Regions from separate parts of the Variovorax sp. P1_G12 genome, predicted to be linked through region 2. Evidence: predicted binding sites of a transcription regulator. Region 2 holds the regulator's gene; the other holds the start of a gene.
The links. Region 2 encodes NrdR, which represses ribonucleotide reductase genes. Its sites were predicted from a motif close to CACNANATNTNGTG; they were not measured.
Positions count from the first base shown of each region.

Region 1: the regulator NrdR is predicted to act here: its motif matches at 1,652-1,665, upstream of AC1D2O_RS10660 (ribonucleoside-diphosphate reductase subunit alpha).

Region 1 is NZ_JBFUBW010000007.1:218,768-222,171, reverse strand. Features, by position in the region: gene AC1D2O_RS10660 (ribonucleoside-diphosphate reductase subunit alpha) at 1-1,530, opposite strand, end outside; gene ampD (1,6-anhydro-N-acetylmuramyl-L-alanine amidase AmpD) at 1,888-2,484, opposite strand; gene AC1D2O_RS10650 (sigma-54-dependent transcriptional regulator) at 2,636-3,404, opposite strand, start outside.
Region 2 is NZ_JBFUBW010000005.1:190,936-194,339, reverse strand. Features, by position in the region: gene AC1D2O_RS07960 (lytic transglycosylase domain-containing protein) at 1-144, shown strand, start outside; ZMP/ZTP riboswitch at 182-310, shown strand; gene glyA (serine hydroxymethyltransferase) at 352-1,596, shown strand; gene nrdR (transcriptional regulator NrdR) at 1,613-2,056, shown strand; gene AC1D2O_RS07945 (GspH/FimT family pseudopilin) at 2,237-2,797, shown strand; gene AC1D2O_RS07940 (type IV pilus modification protein PilV) at 2,791-3,333, shown strand; gene AC1D2O_RS07935 (PilW family protein) at 3,320-3,404, shown strand, end outside.

The sequences.
Region 1 (3,404 bases), on a different contig from region 2:
GGGCACGTTCGACGGCGAGAACAGGGTCCAGGTGCCCTTTTCCATCACGCGGCGCATGAACAGGTCGGGGATCCAGTTGGCCGTGTTCATGTCGTGGGTGCGGCGGCGGTCGTCGCCGGTGTTCTTGCGCAGCTCGAGGAATTCCTCGATGTCGAGATGCCAGCTTTCCAGGTAGGTGCAGACCGCGCCCTTGCGCTTGCCGCCCTGGTTGACCGCCACAGCGGTGTCGTTGACCACCTTGAGGAAAGGCACCACGCCCTGCGATTCGCCGTTGGTGCCCTTGATGTGGCTGCCGAGCGCGCGCACGCGGGTCCAGTCGTTGCCCAGGCCGCCGGCGAACTTCGACAGCAGCGCGTTTTCCTTGATCGACTCGTAGATGCCGTCGAGGTCGTCGGGCACGGTCGTCAGGTAGCAGCTCGACAGCTGCGAGCGCAGGGTGCCGCTGTTGAACAGGGTCGGGGTGCTCGACATGAAGTCGAACGAGGACATCACCTCGTAGAACTCGATGGCGCGGGCTTCGCGGTCGATCTCGTTGAGCGAGAGGCCCATCGCGACGCGCATGAAGAAGGCCTGCGGCAGCTCGATGCGCGACTTGCGCACGTGCAGGAAGTAGCGGTCGTAGAGGGTCTGCAGGCCGAGGTAGTCGAACTGCAGGTCGCGCTCGGGCTTGAGCGCAGCGCCCAGGCGGGCGAGGTCGAACTGCTGCAGCTTCTCGTCGAGCAGCTCGTTGTCGACGCCCTTCTTGATGAACTGCGGGAAGTAGTCGGCGTAGGCCTGGGCCCGTTCGGCCAGCGGCACTTCGCGGCCGATCACTTCCTTGAAGATCGTGTGCAGCAGCAGGCGGGCGGTGGCGAAGGTGTAGTCGGGGTCCTTCTCGATCAGCGTGCGGGCGGCCAGGATCGAGGCCTTGTAGACCTCGTCCAGCGGCACACCGTCGTAGAGGTTGCGCATGGTCTCGGCCACGATCGGGCCGGAAGTGATGCTGTCGCCCAAGTTGGTGCAGGCGGACTCGATCAGGCTCTTGAGCTCGTTGAGGTCGAGCGCGACGCGCTCGCCGCGGTCGAGCACGTGCAGCGTGGACACCGCGATCGGCGCGTCCTGCTCGCCCTGCTTGCTGCGCTCCTGGGAGCGGCGTTCGCGGTAGAGCACGTAGGCGCGCGCGATCTCGTGGTGGCCGCCGCGCATCAGGCCGAGCTCGACCTGGTCCTGCACGTCCTCGATGTGGAAGGTGCCGCCGCCCGGACGCGAGCGCACCATCGCGCGCACCACGGCCTGGGTCAGGGTGTCGACCGTCTCGCGCACGCTGGCCGAGGCCGCGCCCTGGGTGCCGTGCACCGCAAGGAAGGCCTTCATCATCGCGATCGCGATCTTGTTCGGCTCGAAGGGAACGACCGCACCGTTGCGGCGAATGATCTGGTAGTGGGCCAGCGCATCGCCGGCGGGCGAGCCGGCGACGTCGCGCTGCTGCGGCGTCGAGGAAGCAGCGTGGGAGGCGCGGGGGGCGGAGGGGGTGTTCAGGGCAGTTTGCATGCGAATCCTCGGTTGGCAATTCTTGTTGGGGCGGCGGTGCCAGCGCGGCCATGGTTTTGGGCGTCGGGCGTCGGGCGCCGGGCAGGGCACACTATATCTAGGGTCTCGTGGGGCTACAACCCACTAGATGTAGTGTTTTCGACAATTTTCAATGATTGTGAACCAGGGCGAGCAGGCGTCGGATCGCGCGTCTGCCCCATGGCCAGTGAAAGACGTTATCGCAGTCCGCGACAGCCGGGCGTTTCAGCCGCATTTGGGCTTGGAAACCGCATGGTTGCTGAGCTTGAGCGGTTGCGTGGGTGCCGATGTCGAGTCGCATCGACGACGCATCGCACCCCGCCACCCGATTGAAAAAAACTAGCGGGCCATCGCGGCGGGGGGAAACATCGCCCGATTCCAGCCGAGTTGGCGCTGCAGCAGGTGCCAGTCGAAGCCGGCGCCCGGGTCTTCCTTGCGGCCCGGCGCGATGTGTTCGTGGCCGGCGATGAAGCCGATGGCATGGCGCTGCGCGATCGCCGGGCACAGGCTGGTCAACGTTTCGTACTGGGCGCTTTCGAACGGGCCGCCTTCGATGCCCTCGAGCTCGATGCCGATCGAATCGTCGTTGCAGTTCGCGCGGCCGCGCCACCAGGATGCGCCGGCGTGCCAGGCGCGGTCGTCGCAGCCGACGAACTGCCACAGCTCGCCGTTGCGCCGCACATAGAAGTGCGCCGAGACCTCGAGACCGCGGATGCTGTCGAAATAGGGGTGCGCATCCCAATCGAGGCGGTTGGTGAACAGTTGCTGGACTTCGTCGCCGCCGTAGCGTCCCGGTGGCAGGCTGATCGAATGCAGCACGATCAGGTCGATGTGGGCGCCGGCCGGACGCGGCCCGAAGTTGGGCGAGCGCAATTGCCGCGCGAATTGATACCAGCCGTCCCGCCAGAGACCGGTGGCCGCTTCGGGCTCAGGCAGCGACCCACACGCAGTGGGGGAGCGTGGGGGCTCAGTCTCAGGCCGGCGCCGGGCCGCCAGAGCGGCGAAGTCCGCGCTTCGCACGGACGGGCGGCCTGCAGCGTCCCCCTCGGGGGGCAGCGACCCACTCGCAGTGGGGGAGCGTGGGGGCTCAGTCATCACCGAGGGCATTGGCGTCGTCGCCGTTCGGTGTCGCGATGCCCAGGCGCGCGATCCGGTAGCGGATCTGCCGCAGGCTGAGCCCGAGCCGGTTGGCCGCGGCGGTGCGGTTGAATCCGGTCTCCTGCAGCGCGCGGACCAGGATCTCGCGCTCCTGCTGGTCGAGGTAGCTCTGCAGGTCGTTCGGCACCGCGGGCGCGGCTCTCGACGCCGTTGCGGCGGCGGGGGCTGCCGCGTACGCCGGCGGCGCCGGTTCCGACAGCAACGGTTCGGCCAGCAGCGCCGTGCTGTCGACGAAATCGAGGTGCAGCATGTCGCCGTCGCTCAGCGCCACCGCGCGGTGCAGCAGGTTCTCGAGTTCGCGCACGTTGCCGTTGAGCGGATGCTCGGCGAGCCGCAGCAGCACCTCGGCCGACAGCGTCGGCACCGGCATGTCGGCGTCGCGCCCGATGCGTGCCAGCAAGGCCTTGCACAGCGCCGGCAGGTCGCCGCGCCGTTCGCGCAGGGCCGGCACCGCGATCTCGATCACATTGAGGCGGTAGAACAGGTCCTGCCGGAAACGTCCGGCCTGCACCTCCGCGTGCAGGTCCTTGTGGGTGGCGCTCACGATGCGGACGTCGACCGCGTCTTCCTGGGTCGAGCCGATCGGGCGCACGCTGCGCTCCTGGATCGCGCGCAGCAGCTTGGACTGCATCGCCAGCGGCAGGTCGCCGATCTCGTCGAGGAACAGCGTGCCGCCGCGCGCGGCCTGGAAGTAGCCG
Region 2 (3,404 bases):
GAGCGGCTGCGGCAGGTCGCGGCCGGCCGCACCCCGGCGGCCACGCCGCCGACGCTGCGGGCCAACCCGGTCCAGGTGGTCGTGCCGCCGGCACCGAAGCGCGTCGAACCCGATCCGCAAGTGGCCCTGCTGGGGGATTCCTAGGTCTTTGGCCGCGGCGGTTCTCGCTGTCGGCTACACTCGGCCGGCACGCGACTGGCGATAGGCGCAACCCTTTTCAGGTGCATTGCGCTGACGTGGACTACCACTGGGAAGCGTGCCGCCTGCGGTCTTCGTGGCAGGTGTTCAGCCGTTCGCCTGGGCAGCCCTTGTTTGGTTGAAGAACAAGGACCATTGTCTTGAAGGACTGCCATGTACCACCGCAACATCCTGGTCGAACAGACCGATCCTGAAATCTGGGCTGCCATCCAGGCCGAGAACGCCCGACAGGAACATCACATCGAGCTGATCGCGAGCGAGAACTACGCCTCGCCGGCCGTCATGGCCGCCCAGGGCTCGCAGCTCACCAACAAATACGCCGAGGGCTACCCCGGCCGCCGCTACTACGGCGGCTGCGAGCACGTCGACGTGGCCGAGCAACTGGCCATCGACCGCGTCAAGCAGCTGTTCGGCGCCGATGCCGCCAACGTGCAGCCGCACTGCGGCGCCTCGGCCAACGAAGCCGTGATGCTGGCCTTCCTGAAGCCCGGCGACACCATCATGGGCATGAGCCTGGCCGAAGGCGGCCACCTGACCCACGGCATGCCGCTCAACATGAGCGGCAAATGGTTCAACGTGGTGAGCTACGGCCTGGACGCCAAGGAAGAGATCGACTACGACGCGATGGAGCGCAAGGCGCGCGATGCGATGCCCAAGCTCATCATCGCGGGCGCCTCGGCCTATTCGCTGCGCATCGACTTCGAGCGCTTCGCCAAGGTGGCCAAGGACGTCGGCGCGATCTTCATGGTCGACATCGCGCACTACGCGGGACTCGTGGCCGCAGGCGTCTACCCCAACCCGGTTCCGCACGCGGACGTGGTGACCTCCACCACCCACAAGAGCCTGCGCGGCCCGCGCGGCGGCATCATCCTGATGAAGTCGCAGCACGAGAAGGCGATCAACAGCGCCATCTTCCCGGGCCTACAGGGCGGCCCGCTGATGCACGTGATCGCGGCCAAGGCCGTGGCCTTCAAGGAAGCGCTGTCGCCGGAATTCAAGGCTTACCAGCAGCAGGTGGTCAAGAACGCGCAGATCGTCGCCGAGACGCTGACCGAGCGCGGCCTGCGCATCGTCAGCGGCCGCACCGAGAGCCACTTGATGCTGGTCGACCTGCGTGCCAAGGGCATCACCGGCAAGGAAGCCGAGGCGGTGCTGGGCGCGGCCCACATGACGATCAACAAGAACGCGATCCCGAACGACCCCGAGAAGCCGATGGTCACCAGCGGCGTGCGCATCGGCACGCCGGCGATGACCACCCGCGGTTTCAAGGACGAGGAAGCGCGCGCCACCGCCAACCTGATCGCCGACGTGCTCGAGAACCCGCGCGATGCGGCGAACATCGACGCGGTGCGCGCCAAGGTGCATGCGCTGACCAGTCGCTTCCCGGTTTACGCCTGAACACGAGCCGCCCTGCATGAAGTGCCCCTTCTGCGGTCACCTCGAAACCCAGGTCGTCGAGACCCGGGTGTCGGAAGACGGCGACTTCGTGCGGCGCCGGCGCCAATGCGGCGCCTGCGACAAGCGCTTCACCACCTATGAGCGGCCGGACGTCAACTTCCCGGTCGTGGTCAAGAAGGACGGCAGCCGCGCCGACTTCAACACCGCCAAGGTGCGCGCCTCGATGATGCTGGCGCTGCGCAAGCGGCCGGTGAGCATCGAGCAGATCGACAACGCGCTGCTGCGCATCGAGCAGAAACTGCTGTCCAGCGGGCTGCGCGAGATCGAATCGACCAAGGTCGGCGAACTGGTGATGCGGGAACTCAAGCGGCTCGACAAGGTGGCCTACGTGCGCTTCGCGTCGGTGTACCGGAGTTTCGAGGACGTCGACGAATTCAGGCAGTTGCTCAGGGATATCTGAGCCGTGCCGGCGGCCCGGCGCCGCGCCGGGCCTTGAGCCCGCCGGGCGCGTTTGGATTGCTGCCAACTTTGTCGCGAATCGTCGTTCCCGGCCGCCGTCCGACCGCCTGGCCCGAAGACCGGGCCGGCGAGCCGTCGGAAGCCACGCGGAGGTGCTGGCGCTTCTAGCATTCGAAGCGTCATGCCCCGCGCCGTCTCACTTCAGCTTTCGCTGCCCGATACGCCCCTGGCCGGCTTCACGCTGGTCGAGCTGCTGGTGGTGCTCGCGATCGTCGCGATCCTTGCCGGGCTCGCGATGCCGGGCTTCGGCCGGACCCTTGAGCGCTATCGGCTGCGCAGCGCCGAAGAAGACCTCCGGTCCGCGATCCATGTCGCGCGGTCGGAAGCGCTGCGGCGCGGCGGCCGCGTCACCCTGCGCCGGGCATCGGCCAGCGGATGCGCGCCCCGAAACGACCAGGACTGGAGCTGCGGCTGGATGGTCTTCGCGGACGGCCACGACGACGGCGATCCGGGCGAGGCGCTGATCCAGGCCTGGCCACCGTTGCGCGGCGTCGAGGTGACGGTGAGCGTGCCCAGTCCCTCGACCTACCTGAACCTGAACCGATGGGGCCGCTTCCACAACCTGGGCGCCTTCAGGTTCACGCTGAGGCCCCCGGGCAGCACCGACCGCACCGCCGCGCGGGTGCTGTGCATGTCCTCCGCCGGCCGGCTCCAGACCCTCCAGGGGACCGAAAAATGCTGAAGCACGCTGGCCGGTTCCGCGAGCAGCGCGGCATCACGCTGCTCGAATCCCTGGTGTCGCTCACCCTCCTCGTGCTGATCGCCTTCGGCTTGCTCGGTGTGCAGCTGCGCGCCCTGGCCGATGCCCGGACCAGCGTCCACCGGACGCAGGCCATCCGCCTGATCGAGGATCTCGCCGAGCGCGTTCGCACCCATCCCGGGCACATGCACCCGCTGCCGGCCGAAGCAGCGCACTGGGACCTGCCACCTCCTTCGCACCCGGATTGCCGCACGGCCGCCTGCGAACCGACAGCGCTCGCGCGCTGGGACATCGCCCGCTGGAAGCAGGCGGTCGCGAACGCACTGCCCCGGGGCCGCAGCGTGGTGTTCGAGATGAGCGACAGCCCGCGGCAACTGGGCGTGATGGTCGCCTGGCACGCCAACGCGAATGGCCCGTCCGACCCGGCGCTCGACGCGCCTTTCCGGGTTGACGGCCTGGCCGCCGGTGTGCGTTGTCCCGCCGGCCTCCTGTGTCATTTGGCCCATGTCCACCCCTGATGCTCACCCTGGCCTGCGCCATCGGCAACAGGGCCTGAGCCTGATCGAACTGCTCGCGGGCATGGCGATCG